DNA from 2 places in the Corynebacterium endometrii genome. Region 1 is predicted to be linked to the other one. Evidence: predicted binding sites of a transcription regulator. Region 1 holds the regulator's gene; the other holds the start of a gene.
The links. The regulator LexA, encoded in region 1, represses DNA repair genes until DNA is damaged. The targets are predictions, from matches to a motif close to CGAACANNTGTTCG.
Positions count from the first base shown of each region.

Region 2: the regulator LexA is predicted to act here: its motif matches at 2,154-2,167, upstream of CENDO_RS07610 (SAV_6107 family HEPN domain-containing protein).

Region 1 is NZ_CP039247.1:1,447,888-1,455,407, reverse strand. It holds gene ptsP (phosphoenolpyruvate--protein phosphotransferase) at 1-441, shown strand, start outside; gene CENDO_RS06570 (DeoR/GlpR family DNA-binding transcription regulator) at 531-1,316, opposite strand; gene lexA (transcriptional repressor LexA) at 1,662-2,360, opposite strand; gene CENDO_RS06560 (hypothetical protein) at 2,621-3,028, shown strand; gene nrdR (transcriptional regulator NrdR) at 3,218-3,676, shown strand; gene hrpA (ATP-dependent RNA helicase HrpA) at 3,725-7,520, opposite strand, start outside.
Region 2 is NZ_CP039247.1:1,684,465-1,691,984, reverse strand. It holds gene CENDO_RS07625 (alpha-(1->6)-mannopyranosyltransferase A) at 1-374, opposite strand, end outside; gene CENDO_RS07620 (polyprenyl synthetase family protein) at 391-1,482, opposite strand; gene CENDO_RS07615 (GNAT family N-acetyltransferase) at 1,501-2,091, opposite strand; gene CENDO_RS07610 (SAV_6107 family HEPN domain-containing protein) at 2,253-2,693, shown strand; gene CENDO_RS07605 (DUF3040 domain-containing protein) at 2,960-3,358, shown strand; gene mraZ (division/cell wall cluster transcriptional repressor MraZ) at 3,899-4,333, shown strand; gene rsmH (16S rRNA (cytosine(1402)-N(4))-methyltransferase RsmH) at 4,616-5,653, shown strand; gene ftsL (cell division protein FtsL) at 5,741-6,553, shown strand; gene CENDO_RS07585 (peptidoglycan D,D-transpeptidase FtsI family protein) at 6,974-7,520, shown strand, end outside.

The DNA of each region.
Region 1 (7,520 bases):
ATTGAGGTCCCCGCGGCCGCGCTGATGGCTGACACCATCATGCCGTTCTTGGATTTTGTCTCCATTGGCACGAATGATCTCACCCAGTACACCATGGCTGCGGACAGGCTTTCCCCACAGCTGGCCTACCTGACGGACCCGTGGCAGCCAGCGGTTTTGCGCCTGATCCAGCACACCTGTGTGGTTAGCCGGGATCACAACGTACCGGTAGGCGTGTGTGGCGAGGCTGCCGCCGATCCGCTGCTGGCCTGCGTTTTGGTCGGCATGGGTGTAAATTCTCTGTCCGCCGCGGCGACGGCCGTGGCCGGAGTCGGCGCCCAACTGGCGGAGCTCACTCTGGAACAGTGCCAGGAGGTAGCGAAGGTTGCCTATGAATCCGCCAGCGCGGATGAGGCCCGAGAGGCCGTTCGCGAACGCATTGAGTCTTACCGTGGTGCCTAAACGTGTATTAAACTTTTAGGAATTAGACACCTGCAGCCGGGCCGCAGCACTTAGCTGGGCCCGGCTGTTTTGATGTATCCGGGGCGCGGTTACTTGCCGTCTACTACTACCACGTCCACCTCACGCTCACGGAGGGCAGAGAGGAAACTTTCGGGGGCTTCGCTGTCCGTAATGACTACATCGATATCGGCGACGGAGGCGAAGCTGACCAGGTAATCGTTGCCAAGCTTTGACGAGTCGCACAACACCACAACCTTGTGAGCGTTAGTGACAAATGCTGACTTGATCGCCGCCTCCTGCGCGTCTGCGGTCGATAAGCCGTGGTCGAGGGTCAGCGCATTGGTGCCGATGAAGGCAACGTCGGCCCGCATCAAAGCCATGGTCCGCAGTGCAGTATCTCCCACTACGGCCTGGGTAATTGCGCGCACCGTGCCACCAAGAAGCTGCACATCGTCGATACCGTTGTTCGCTAGGGATAGGGCAATGGGCAGGCTGTTAGAAACGATTGACAAGTGACCAGACAACGGGGTCTTGCCGATAAGATCCGCCAGCGCGTTGATGGTGGAACCAGCATCCAGGAAGATACTTCCGTTTCCCTGTGGCAGGAAATCGAAAGCGGCTCGAGCAATCGCAGACTTAGCACTAGTGGCGGATCGAAGGCGGGTGTCCAGAGTCAACTCCGCGGTCTGGAAGGACTGTGAGGCTACCGCGCCACCATGTACGCGGTGGACAACCCCCTCGCGGTCAAGAACGGCTAGGTCGCGGCGAATGGTTTCTGCGGTTACGTCGAATCGTTCAGACAGCTCCGTGACATTAACCCGACCTTCGACGGCGGTTAAAGAGGCAATCTGTCGGCGGCGTTCTTCGGCGTACATCGATGCTCCAGTCTTTGTCTGTCCGGTTTATGCCCGAACTTGCTTGAAATGCCTGCTTTTCAGGCACTGTTCAATGGCTTCAATTGTTCCAGAAAACACGCATTACCTACGCAGGTATTCCGGTGCATCTTTATTATCTGGAGGATTACATTCTTAAACGTACAGGTAAGAGTGTTGAAGGAGGAAATACTTTTCCTTATGTCGAGTGCGGGAACTCGGTAAAGTTACCCACTAGCAGGGGGAGGAAAACCACAGCAAATAAACATTGCGGATTAAAAAAGGGGATCAAGGTTAAACCCTGATCCCACATTCAATGTCTGTTTACACGTGCCGAGCCCTTAGAGGCTAAAGCTTGCGGATAACGGAGACTACCTTGCCCATAATTTCCGCATCGTCTCCCTTGATTGGATCGAATGCATCGTTGTGGGGAAGTAACCACACGCCGGTGCTGTCACGATGAAACTCCTTCACGGTAGCCTCCTCGCCGTCGAGAAGCGCGGCTACAAACTCGCCCTCTTCCGCGACTGATTGCGAACGGATGATCACCCAATCCCCGTCAAGAATCCCGGCGTCTTTCATGGATTCGCCGACAACCTGGAGCATGTAGAGGTCTCCGCCGCCGACAATTTCATCGGGCAGCGGATAATAGGTATCAATATTTTCTTCCGCGGTAATAGGGGAACCCGCGGCGATGCGACCGACTACCGGGATGTAATTAACCGAACCGGCTTCAGCTGGAACCTCGGGTTCCGACTGTGGAGCCTTCTTCTTGGCTGGTTTATCTGCCGGTTCAAGGTGGCGAACGTCCACCGCACGGGGCTTGTTAGGGTCGCGGCGTAGGAACCCTTTTTCCTCTAGCTGCTTGAGTTGGTAGGCCACCGACGAGGTGGATTGAAGGCCCGCAGCGTCGCCGATTTCGCGGATACTAGGCGGGTAACCCCTCAGAAGCACGGCGTCCCTAATTACCTCCAGAATGCGACGCTGGCGTGCAGATAGTGACGAAAGGTCCGGTTTTCCGTTGTTCGGAGTTGTCTTACGGGCCATGGTTTTCCCCTCAGTGATCGTTTCGCTATCTAAGCTCTATTCCTTTCTAGCATGTCCAACACAAATGTTCGAGAAAAATCACCGATTTTCTGGACATATTTTCGAACGGGTGCTATAAATCGAACATAGAGACTAATTCGAACAAGTAAACGATAGAAACGTTCGAACCTGTCCGGTGGGTTTCCTACTATGGCTCAGGCAACGGTTTAGATGGAACGGAACCGCCGGAAACGTTCGGGATTTTACGAAAGGACATTGGCATGGCTATCGCGCTCAACACCCCTTACAAGGTAGATTCTCGCTCCGCTGTCATTCCCGGCGTGCGCTCGCGCTCGGCGCAGCCTGCGGCCGTGTGGGATGCTCATCGCAATGAATTTTGCGGTGAACCTTCTGCCTTTCGTTCCTCTCATGTTCGAACGCTGAGTGTTGAGAATCGAACATTTAATTCACTAAATGGTGCCCGCGAAACGCCGTCTGTTCCTGAGCGGACAGAGGATAGCTACGAAAAGAGCCGCGCTAATCGCGCTAATTATTTGGTCGGAGCTGTGTTCGGATGTGCGCTGTTTGTAGGCACCGTATTTACTGGGCTGAGTGGCATTAGCCCCGAGACGGATGTGCCCGGCGGGGTCTCCAGCCCAGAAACCGTACAGGCCGTCATCGCACGTTAATCCTTCGCCTAAGCTGGGCATCCCATCATGCTCCTTGCCGCATTGCTGCCAAGGTGCGGTTAAGAAGTACACTGGAAATCCATATCATACTGAGTTCGCCGTAAAGGTCGCGCCATTGATTTCGTGGCTTACTGGCTTGGTTTCTTTCCGCATCCGCAGTGGCGGATGGCCTGGAGAAAGGGGTTTCCGGTGTTTTGTCCGTTTTGTCACCATGAACAGTCACGCGTTATCGATTCACGCGTGGTGGAAGCGGGCACTGCGATTCGCCGTCGACGAGAGTGCACCTCGTGTTCGGGGCGTTTTACCACGGTGGAAAAGGCCGTGTTACTTGTGGTCAAGCGCAATGGCTTGGCGGAGCCGTTTAGCCGTGACAAGTTGATTCGCGGCGTGCGCAGGGCCTGCCAGGGGCGCGACGTTCCTGATGACGCGCTCAAGCGGCTGGCTCAGGAGGTCGAGGAAACCGTCCGCAGCCACGGCAGCTCGCAGGTTAATGCGAATGAGGTTGGCCTAGCCATTCTGGAACCGCTTCGCGACCTCGACGAGGTTGCGTATCTGCGCTTCGCTTCGGTGTATAAGTCTTTTGAAAGTGCTGATGACTTCGAATCGGAGATCCGCCTCATGCGCCGCCGGGATCGTGAGGACTTCTAAGGCGCTCACGGTGGTACCTGTGGGTGCCTACGAGCCGTAGGCACCCAGTCAACGCAGCTTGTCGACCGCCTTTTGTACCCTGCGCAGGGATACCGGCCGCGCGGTCCCAAGGCGCTGGGCAAAGAGGGACACGCGCAGTTCCTGAATCATCCATTTGATTTCCTTTACCTCACGCGTCTTTTCCCTTCCAGCAGGCAAATTGCGCAGCTTGTTGGCGAGGTAAGCTTCCGCTTCTTCCACCTCGGCCTGCCGGTCAGCGTCTCTATCCGGATCTATCCCCATTTCCTCAAGGCGGATATTCATCGCCTTGATGTAGCGCGGCAGGTGCTGCAAATGAATCATCCCGTGCATAGTGATGGCGTTTTTAGGCAGTAAAAATTCTAATTGCTTGTGCATATCATCAATCGCAGGGCCGGTCCACTTCTTGAGCTCGGCGGCGACGTTGGCGTACTCCACCAAAGCGGGGGCGATGCCCACCACGGCGCGGCGCACGGCGCCCGGGACGCCAGGTTTTACCTTTTGCTTTAGTTCCTCGAAAGCCTGGGGGTCTCGGACGGGCCCACCGGCCTCCATCATGAGATCGCGAATCGCTGCAATGCGGGCATCGTTGACTAACCCCTCGGCGCCGCCATGTGGATAGGAATCGATAGCCACGCGCTGCTGGAGAGGGAGTCCCTTTACCATCTGCGATGAATTGACTGAAACCTCTCGCATCAGCAGGGTCAGTGTGGTGGTGACCATTGCGGCGTCGGCGGCGGCCTTCGTGGGATGGACCTTGAGCGCAACACCGTCTTTGGTAGCAACGAGGGCGGGGAACGCGGCGACCTCGTGGCCATCCACGACGGTCGTCACCTGCTCTTCGATGGCGCCCAGGTTCTCCGCCGTCCATTCCTTTACGGCCTTGGATTCCTTGTCGCGGCCGACGCGGGAGACGGAAGACTTGATGTGGCCCGCTTGGCGCTCAATCAGTGCTGCGAGGTCACGGTCGGAATCAATTACCTTGCCGCGTTTGTCCACGGCAGCGTAGTTCATCTTCAAGTGAGGGGGAAGGCTGGAAGGATTAAAATCGCCCGAGTTGATCCCTGCGCCGCCGAGCTCGCGGAGAACTTCCGCCAACTGCTGGGTAATGCTGCCCTCGTACGGCAGGAGCATTGGCAGGGCACGCTCTGCGAAATTGGTGGCGGGGACTACCGTGCGGCGCAGCGCCTTCGGGAGCGAACGGATAAGCTCCGTCACCAGCTCCTCGCGCAGGCCGGGAACCAACCAATCAAAGCCCTCGGAATCCATCCCCGCCAGGAGCGGTACCGGCACCATGATGGTGACGCCATCCATCGGGTGTCCGGGCTCGAAGCGATAGCTCAAGTCGTAGTCGATGGAGCCTTTAAGCCACCTATCCGGGAAGGCGGATTCCGTTACCTGTTCGTCCTCATCATTGATGAGCTTATCCGGATCGAAGTCAAGCAGATCTGGGGTTTGCTTACGCGCCTTCTTCCACCACGAATCGAAATGGCGGCCTGTGGTGATCTTTTGCGGGATCCGTGAATCATAGAAATCGAAGAGGACGTCCTCGTCGACCACTAGGCCGCGTTTGCGTGCTTTGTCTTCATACTCGGAGGCGTGTTCGAGCTTCGCCTTGTTGTCATGGAAGAAGTGATGATGCGTATCCCAATCGCCATTGATAAGCGCTTCACGGATGAACATGTCACGGGCCGCCACGGCATCGACCCGATGGTACGGAACCTGGCGGTCTGCGACGACGGTCACGCCGTAGAGCGTGGACTTCTGGGTCACCAGGGCGGAGGAACGCTTACGTGACCAGATGGGATCTGAATAATTGTGCTTGAGCAGGTTCGCCGCCAACTTCTCCACCCAGGCGGGATCAATCGCGGCGACGTCTCGCGCCCACAGGCGCGAGGTCTCAACCAATTCGGCCGCCATGATGAATTCCGGTGGTTTCTTAGACAGCGCGGAACCCGGAAACACCATAAAGCGAGTGTTGCGGGCCCCATGGAATTCCTTGGAATTGCCATCTCGCACACCAATATTGGATAAGAGCCCGGAGAGCAGGGCCTGGTGGATGGCGTCCGAGTCACGCTCGTTGGCCGCGTGGTGGCGATCCGCCCAGCCCAGCTGCTTGACCACATCGCGCAACTGACGAACCAGATCGAACCACTCGCGTATGCGCATGTAGTGGAGGTACTCGGCCTTCATCTGCTTGCGGAACGCATTGCCGGACTTCTCATCGCGGGAGTCCTTGATGTAATCCCACAACTTGAGCATGGCGATGAAATCGGAGGACTTATCCTTGAACCGGGCGTGGGCCTGGTCCGCTTGGGCCTGGAACTCTAAAGGCCGTTCGCGCACATCCTGAATGGTCATGGAGGCCACGATGATGAGCACGTCGTCGAGGCAACCGGAGGAATTTCCCTCGACCAGCATTCGGGCCATGCGAGGATCGACCGGGATTCGCGCAATATCCTTACCGATGCGGGTGAGCACGGGCAGCCCGTTTTCTTCCTCGTGCTTTAGGGCGCCAAGCTCGTTGAGGAGAAGGAGTCCATCACGGATCGCCTTGCTTTCCGGGGGCTGAACGAAGGGGAATTCCGTGATGTCCCCCAGGCGCAAGGAGATCATCTGCAAAATAACGCTCGCCAAATTTGTGCGGAGAATTTCCGGATCCGTGAATTCGGGGCGGGATGCGAAGTCTTCCTCGGAATAGAGGCGGATAGCAATGCCATCGGCCACACGGCCGCAACGGCCGGAGCGCTGATTGGCGCTGGCCTGGGAAATAGGCTCGATGGGCAGCCGTTGGACCTTGGTACGGGTGGAATACCGCGAAATACGCGCGGTACCCGTGTCCACCACGTAACGAATGCCGGGAACGGTCAGCGACGTTTCGGCGATATTGGTAGACAAGACGATGCGCCTGCCGGAGTGGGGACTAAAGACTCGGTGCTGTTCCTGGTTGGACAGGCGGCCAAACAGGGGAGTGACCTCCACGCCCTTCCACTTGCGCCCCTCGATGGCCTCCATCGCGTCGCGGATGTCACGCTCTCCCGCGAAGAAGCAGAGGATGTCACCATCGCCTTCGGCCATCAGTTCCTCGATGGCCTCGCACACGCCATCCAGGGGGTCCTGATCCACCGTCTTGCCGTTGACCTCAAATTCCAACGGGCGGTACCGTATCTCGACAGGATAGGTGCGGCCCGAAACCTCGATGACCGGGGCGGGGGTGCCGGCGGCGTCGGAAAAATGCCGGGCGAAACGCTGGGGATCAATGGTGGCCGAGGTGATAATAACCTTTAAATCTGGGCGCTTGGGCAGCAAGCGCTTGAGATAGCCCAGCAGGAAATCGATGTTGAGGGAACGCTCGTGGGCTTCGTCGATGATGATGGTGTCATAGGCATTGAGGAACCTATCGCGCTGCATTTCCGCAAGCAGGATACCGTCCGTCATGAGCTTGACCGCAGTATTCTTGGATACTTGATCATCGAATCGGATAGCATAGCCCACGGAATCGCCGATGCTTTGCCCAAGTTCATCGGCGATGCGTTCCGCAACGGTACGCGCGGCTAGGCGGCGCGGCTGAGTGTGACCAATGAGGCCACGGCGGCCGCGCCCCAATTCCAGGCAAATTTTTGGAATCTGGGTGGTCTTGCCCGACCCGGTCTCACCCGCGATGATCACTACCTGATGGTTAGCGATTGCCTCTGCAATATCGTCCTTACGAGCAGAAACCGGCAGGGAATCCGGGTAGGAAATACTCGGCACGCCAGCGTCGATTGCTTGGACAAGCTCTTTGGCCTCTTTAATATCGGCCCCGATGGCAGATAAGGCCTTGGGA
Region 2 (7,520 bases), 240 kb from region 1:
ATCCACATCCAGCGGCGCATGGCGGCAAAGGCCTTTTCAGTAGGGGCCTTAAGCTGTGGAATCACCAACTCCCGGCCGGCCAAGACCCATGCGGCCACGAGCCCGAACAGGCCGACCCAAAACAGCAGCATGCTGAAGTTTCGGCCATGGCCGTAGCTGACGAAGCCCAGGTTTAGCGCCTCCAGTACGCCGCCGCGGTTGCGCGTCGCGCCGCCGCCGAAGGAAGCCAGGGTAAGGACTATTGAAGATGCAATGCCCAGCTTCAACGGATGCGGCAGCTTGAGGCTCAATGGGGAGTGCCGCCCATCGCGCTCCGCGCGCGCAGCAACTTTAGCCGGGGCGTGTGATTGCGGATTTACCTTGCTAGATGGCATGAGCGTTAAACGGGCCTTACATCTGGCGGGCGGTGGCCTTGACCGCCAGCGTGGTGAGAGTTTCTGTGACCTCAGCGCTGACGTTTGCTCGCTTGAGGTGTTCCAAACCGGAGGCCGTGAGTTTTTCAATCTCCCGCTCGACAAGAGCGGGCGCCCCGGAGTCTTCGATGATCTGTTTCATAAGCTCGATCTCGGCCGGGTCATCGCTGTTGCCTATCAGCTTGCGCAACGTGGCCGCCGCGGCCGGATCCCGTTCGTCGGCGCTGCTCAGGGCCAGGGCCAGCAAGACGGTGCGCTTGCCCTCGCGTAGATCGTCACCGGCGGGCTTTCCGGTCAATTCGGAATCACCAAACACCCCCAGCTGGTCATCGCGCAGCTGGTAGGCGATGCCAATGTCGCGGCCATATCCGCGGAAAGCTGCTATCAATTCTTCGGACGCGCCAGCTATCGCCGCGCCCAGGTGCAGCGGGCGCTCGATGGTGTAGCCGGCGGTCTTGTAACGGTTGACGTTTTGGGCCAACTCCACAGACTCAGAGCCGGCGGCCTCGAGCGAAATGTCCAACAGCTGGCCGCCAATGACCTCAGTGCGCATATCGCGCCAAGGCTCACGGGCCCGGCCTAGGGCCAGGGTGCTCAGCCCGGACTCCTGCAGCATATCCTCTGCCCAAATCAGAGACAGATCGCCCACCAAAATGGCGACGTTGCGGCCAAACTCGGCGGCGGACCCCTGCCAGCCGTGCTCGCGATGGCTGGCCTCCACTCCACGATGCACGGTGGGGTTGCCGCGCCGGGTATCGGAGGCGTCAATGATGTCATCATGGATAAGCGCACAGCCCTGGATGAACTCCAAGGAACTGGCCGCCCGCAACACCGCGTGCGGATCCTCATCCCCGTCCAGGCCGCCGGCGCCCACGAAACCCGCCCACGCATAAAGCGGGCGAATGCGCTTGCCGCCATCGAGCACGAAAGATTCTAAGAAGTTCACGGCCTCCGAAACCGGCTGGCCAATGGCGCCAACATGCCCGCGCCGGGCCGCGATGAACTCTTTGAGCTCCGCTTGGACGGCGGCGGGTATGTCGGAAAGAACGGGGATCTTAAATTCACTCACGTCTTCACACGATACCGCCTACAGGCGGCCTATCGGGGCGCCACCCTGCTGACTGCCGAGGGGAAGGTTCACACCGAGCACGGCGAACCTCCGGTTATCCCCGGGGTAGACGTAATCCCGCAGCACATCCCAGAATCCAAGGGAGCGGTAGAGCCCAAAGGCTAGGTTGGCCTCCCCTTCAACTTCAGGGGTTGATAGCAGGGCGTATTTGGCCCAAGTCAGCTTCATCAGTTCGGTCAGCAGCACCCGGCCGATTCCCTGGCCCTGGGCGGAGGGGCGCACATGGATTTCTGCGAGTTCGAAGTAATTGCGCAGAATGTCCCATTGCCGTTCGCTCATCTCGCCGCGTTCGGCGCACCCGCGCCGCAGCTGCCGGTCCCACCAGGTGTCCGGATTGCCCAGGAATCCGTAGGCCACGCCGATGATTACCCCGCCTTGCTCGGCAATGACCGCCGCGAATCCGGGGTGGCGGACCTCCCTGCGCCACACGGCCACGCGATCTTCGCGGATCTGGGGGCTGTACTCCATCGCCTCCAAGTAGATGTCCACGAGCGGTGGGGCGAGCATGGCGAACTCTTGGGGGTTAAGGCTCCGGTACTGAACAGTCACGGTTCCTATTTCAACAGACATCCGGAACCAATGTGGCTAGTTGCCCAATCCGGCGGGAATTTAGAATGTTTGTTCGAATTTTCTCCGGTGGTTGTCCGAACCCTTTCTTAGAGTGTGAAGCACAACAGATTAACCGCAACTTACTAAGAAGGGGGCTCATCATGGCACAGGTCATTTCCGCTACTACTAAGTTTGGGGCGGGCGCCGCCCGCCAGGGTGGGGCCAAGCGCCAGCGCTTCCTAACGCAGGCAGAAGGTCTTTTGGCGGAAGCCCGCGCCCTCGCGGCGGAGGGCCGCGGAGACGAGGCGCTTGAGCTTTCCTACCAGGCCGCATTGCGCACGGCCGGAGCCCGGGTTGCGGTAAGTGCGGTGGCGCGCCGCAAGCGTAAGCCATCGAGTGCCTGGGAGCAGTTGGCGCTGGTCGATGCTGCCGGAAAGCGGTGGGCGGATGAATTTAAGGCATTTTCCCGGCTGCGCTCGCGTGTGGTCTCCGGGCTGGACGGCAATGTGGAACAAGTCACTGTGTTTGAGTTGATGGATCTCACGGCCCAGTTCAAGGAGGCTGTGGAGATGGACTTCGTGGTAGATTCCGCCGCGGCCTAAGGCTCGGGGTCCCGCCGAGGGCCCATTGCAGAATCTTTCCCGGAAGAGATGTGTTTGCCCTCGAGTTCTCTGTCCGGGAACTTTTCTTTGCCCTGGTGCGTTGTAGGGGTAGACGAAGCGGCGCGGCGTGCGTCCAAGGCGTTGGATGCCTATGCATCCGCGGTTTGGGGCGGTATCGTTTAGTGTTGCTTTACGTGGGCGCTACGAGGCGTGTCCGCATCGGCTACGGCCTTACATCATTTTCATCAACTCACATTGGAGGGACAGTGTCGCTTTCAGAGCAGGAACAGCGCGCGCTACGCGAGATAGAGCAGTCGCTGCTTGCTGATGATCCTAAATTTGGTTCATCGGTGGATGTTGATGATGATTTTGGCGGCGGCTCCGGCGCCGTCACTATCCGGGGCGTGGCCCTGGTGGTGCTCGGCCTGTGCATGCTAATCGGCGGCGTGGCTCTGGCGCAGTTTTCGCTGTGGTACGTCACCTTGTCGATCGCCGGTTTCCTGGTGATGTTCGGCGCCGGCGTGTGGATGCTTCGTGGTGATAACAATCAGTCCGCGGACCCGTTTGCCGGCAATGGTAAAGCCCGCTTGGCGCGCGGCCAGTGCAACAGTGGCGTGGGAAGCAAGCTGGAGGACAACTTTCGCCGCCGCTTCGAGGGGAACTAAACCCTAAGCCTTAAGTCTTCGGCCCCGAATTGCCTGGTGCAATCCGGGGCTTTTTGCTGCCCATCTCCACTGGGGCGGCCGGATGGCCCCACTTTGCCCCACCGCAACCCCCTGGGTGTCAAAGTCCCCACTTTGCCCCACCACTCGGGACGGGTGGGGCGCAGTGGTGCCGTGGGGTACGGGGTGGATTCGGGGATTAAGGGGAGAGTGCGGGGTTGAACAGGGGATTGTGGCGCATGCGCGGGGCTTGCGAGTGGTGTAGTGGCGTAAGTTGCACACCGATGTTGACGTTAATGGAGCGTCTAGTGGGGTTAATGGGGTGGGGTGTCAAGGGGTGTTCGGGAAATTTGCCCCACTAATTTTTGGGGCTTTTACCTGGGGATTTAATCCCCCTGGGGGAGCTTTGGTGGCGTGTGAGTGTTGAAGGTGGGGGAAAGTGGGGTAGAGTGGGGCGCAGCGGTGGAGTGGTGCCGGCATTCGCGGCATTTCCCCAGCGCTAGAGGAACCGGAGTTTTCGAGTTGAGGAAGGTGGACACCGGGATGTTTCTCGGAACCTACACTCCCAAGCTTGATGACAAAGGGCGCCTAACCCTCCCCGCTAAGTTCCGCGACGAACTTGCTGGGGGCCTCATGGTTACTAAGGGACAGGACCACTCGCTGGCCGTGTACCCGCGTGAAGAATTCGCGGCTCGTGCACGCAAGGCGGCGGCGGTATCGCGAACCAATCCGGATGCGCGTGCGTTCATCCGTAACCTTGCGGCTTCGGCCGATGAGCAGCGCCCGGATGGCAATGGTCGAATCACGTTGTCGGCCGGTCACCGTGAATACGCAGGCCTGAAGAAGGAATGCGTGGTTGTGGGGTCAGTGGATTTCCTCGAAATCTGGGATGCGGCCGCATGGGCTGAATACCAGGCACAAACTGAAGATGCTTACTCAGCGGCGGACGCGGATGATGTCCTCGCCGGCCTGCTGTAGTAGACGCACCTTGAATATGGAGTGCGTGTAAGGACTCTGTTCGAGGCGGACGCTCTGGTGTACTTCCCCGATATCAGATACCTGCCTCGGACAGGGCCCTATACGCACTTGATTTATCTCATCGGTGACTTTCGTGGTCTAAGGCTGGGCCCCGAGCCGGCCAAACGTTGTCATGCGTGAGCAAAATCGAGTTCGTTGAGAATATTCGCTATTTATCTGCTGCGCATGAGCGTTGTGCGGTGTTGTTCGCCGTAGCCATATGAAGGGAAGGGGGCAGGCTCCGTGAGTACTAAGGTTAACTACGACATTGCGGATAACCATGGCCACGTTCCCGTCATGCGTGAGCGCATGGCGCAGCTGATTGCCCCCGCGGTCGAGGCGGCTGGGGATAACGCGGTGATCGTTGACGGCACGCTCGGCGCGGGCGGCCACACGGAGTACTTCCTCAAGTCCTTCCCCCGGGCGCGCGTCATCGGCGTTGACCGCGATGGGGCCTCCTTGGCGGCGGCAACGCGGCGCCTTGAGCCTTTTGCTGAACGCTTCGTGGGCGTGGGGCGCAGGTTCGATGAGGTTGGCTCCGCGATTGCAGAGGGCGGCCATCCCATTTTGGACCTGGCGGCTAAATATGGCGTCGCGGGCGCGTTGTTTGATCTTGGCGTGTCCTCGATGCAGCTGGACCAGGTGGATCGCGGTTTCGCATATCGGACCGATGCCCCCCTCGATATGCGCATGGACCCCACCCAGTCCCTGACCGCGGCGGATATCCTCAACACCTATTCTCACGGCGAGATTGCCCGCATTCTCAAGACCTACGGCGATGAACGCTTCGCCGGAAAAATCGCCTCCGCGGTGTTGAAAGAGCGCGAGAAGGCGCCGTTTGATACCTCGGAGCGCCTGGTTGAGCTGCTCTATGCCACCATTCCGGCGGCAACGCGCCGCACGGGTGGCCACCCGGCGAAGCGCACCTTCCAGGCCCTGCGCGTGGAGGTCAACCGCGAGCTAGAGGCAATCGAGCAGGTCATTCCGGTTATCACGGATGCCTTGCACGTGGGCGGCCGCGCCGTCTTCATGAGCTATCAGTCCCTGGAGGACCGCATCGTTAAGGGCGCTTTCAGGGAATTGACCACGTCAAAGACCCCGGCCGGTCTGCCTATGGAACTTCCCGGGATGGCGCCGCGGTATGCGACCGTGACCCGCGGTTCGGAGAAGGCCACGGCCCAGGAGATTGAGGAAAACTCCCGCGCGGCCTCCGTCCGCGTCAGGGCCATCGAACGCCTTGAGGGGGACCACGTCATCCACGGCCCAGGGGAGGTGGCGTAGGTGGCCTCCTCAGCTAATGAGCTACGCCGCCCGCCGCGGCGAACCACCCCAGAATCTGTACATACGCACCTGAAAGGAACCCGGAGTATGGGCGCTAGCAGAGACTTCACGTCCGGTCATGACACCGGCGTGCTCACCGCCGAACGCCCCGGTTACCGATCCACTCCTCAGCTGGGGCGCAGCCGCCTGCACGAGTCGACCACGTTGCCGGACGCGCCATCGAAGCGCGGCCCGCGCAGGTCAATCCCGCGCACGTCGCGAATCGGTTCGCAGCAGGTTGTCTCCCACCGCGGCCGCCGCCTGACGGAAATCAAGAAGGTCACGCTCTTCTCACGCCTGTCGGCGATCGCGATTGGCATGCTAATCACCGGCCTGGCGATAGCCATGTGGCTATCCGGCGTGGCTACGACCCAAACCTTTGAGATTCAACGCCTGACGGTTCAGGAGCAGCAGCTCAACAACCAGCTCGAGTCGCTCAACCGCGACCTCGAAAACATCCGCTCTTCCGCCGACGTCGCCCGTAAGGCCTCCGCCACCCAGCTCGGCGTGCCCACCGCGGCCGGCATCGTCGAAGTAAAAGAAAACGGTGACATGAGCGAGCTGCGCCCAGCAGAGGAGGGCCTGGAATCTATTATCGATGTCAATGGTGCGCCAGTTCGTCCGGGGCAGGCGTCCAGTGATCCGAATGAGACAAACGATGTGTCCGGCAACTTGACGGAGCGTCCTCAGGGCCAGCAGCAGACTTTCCGCGATGGCTCCGAGCAGGCGCCTGATCAGCGGCCGGACGGCGTTGAGGGCCAGCCGGAACCGTCCGCCCCTCAGGGCGGGGCTCCTGCACCGCAGGCGCCGCCGGCTCCGCAGCGCCCGGCGCAGGCTCCATACGCCGCTACCGGCGAGTAGCCCGCATCTGTTCGTCGCAAACGGGTGCGCTAGATAATTTCCACCCAGACACAGATAAAGACCCCAGCTAAAAGGGTAAGAGGCAGGTGAAACCCCATAGTGACTCCACCAAGTGATGGCGGCTTTGGCCGCAACGGACGCGATGGAGGCAATCCACGGGGGCATTCCCGCCGGGCGGGCCAGGCCAGGCCCGGTAACGGCCGCGAGCCGTTTCCCGCCGCCCGTTACTCCTCGGCCCGTGGCCAGCGCACGGGTTCCCACGCGGGTACCTCCTCCCGCCGCACGCCGCCGCGCACGGACGCGCCGCATATTAATAAGAAGCCTTCCCTGGCCGCCTCGCGTACCTCCGGCCGCCGGCCAACCCAGCAGGTTACCGCGGCCGGCACGGTGGGCTACTCCGTGTATGAGCGCCCGGGCATGATGGTCAAGCGCCTGCGGATTATCGTGGCCTTCCTCGCCGCCGTCATGCTCATCCTCGTGGGACGCCTGTTTTGGGTCCAAGTAGTGTGGGGTCCGGATCTGGCCGCGAAGGCGGAGCAGCAGCGTTCCCGCCTGTTCACGGAGCCCGCCCGTCGCGGCGAGATTACTGACCGCGACGGCCAGCGCTTGGCCTACACCATGCAGGCCCGGTCCTTGACGGTGACCCCAACGCGCCTGCGCCTGGAACTCGGCCAGCAGGAGGAGGCCGCCGCTACGCAAGAGGGCGAGCTTAGCGGCAAGAATGAGGCGGAGCAGCAGTCGATCATCGATGAGCGTGTGGACAAGCGCCTCGAGGAAATGGCCGAGGGCATTCCCCGGATGATCGATGAATCCGGCGCCGAGGCCGCGCGTGTCGAGGAAAGCGAAATCCTCGCCAAGCTCAATGCCGATACCCAGTATGAGGTTTTGGTCCGCAACGTAGACCCCGAGGTGGCCACCCAGATTTCCTCCGAATTCCACGGCGTCAAGGCCGATAATCAGGACATCC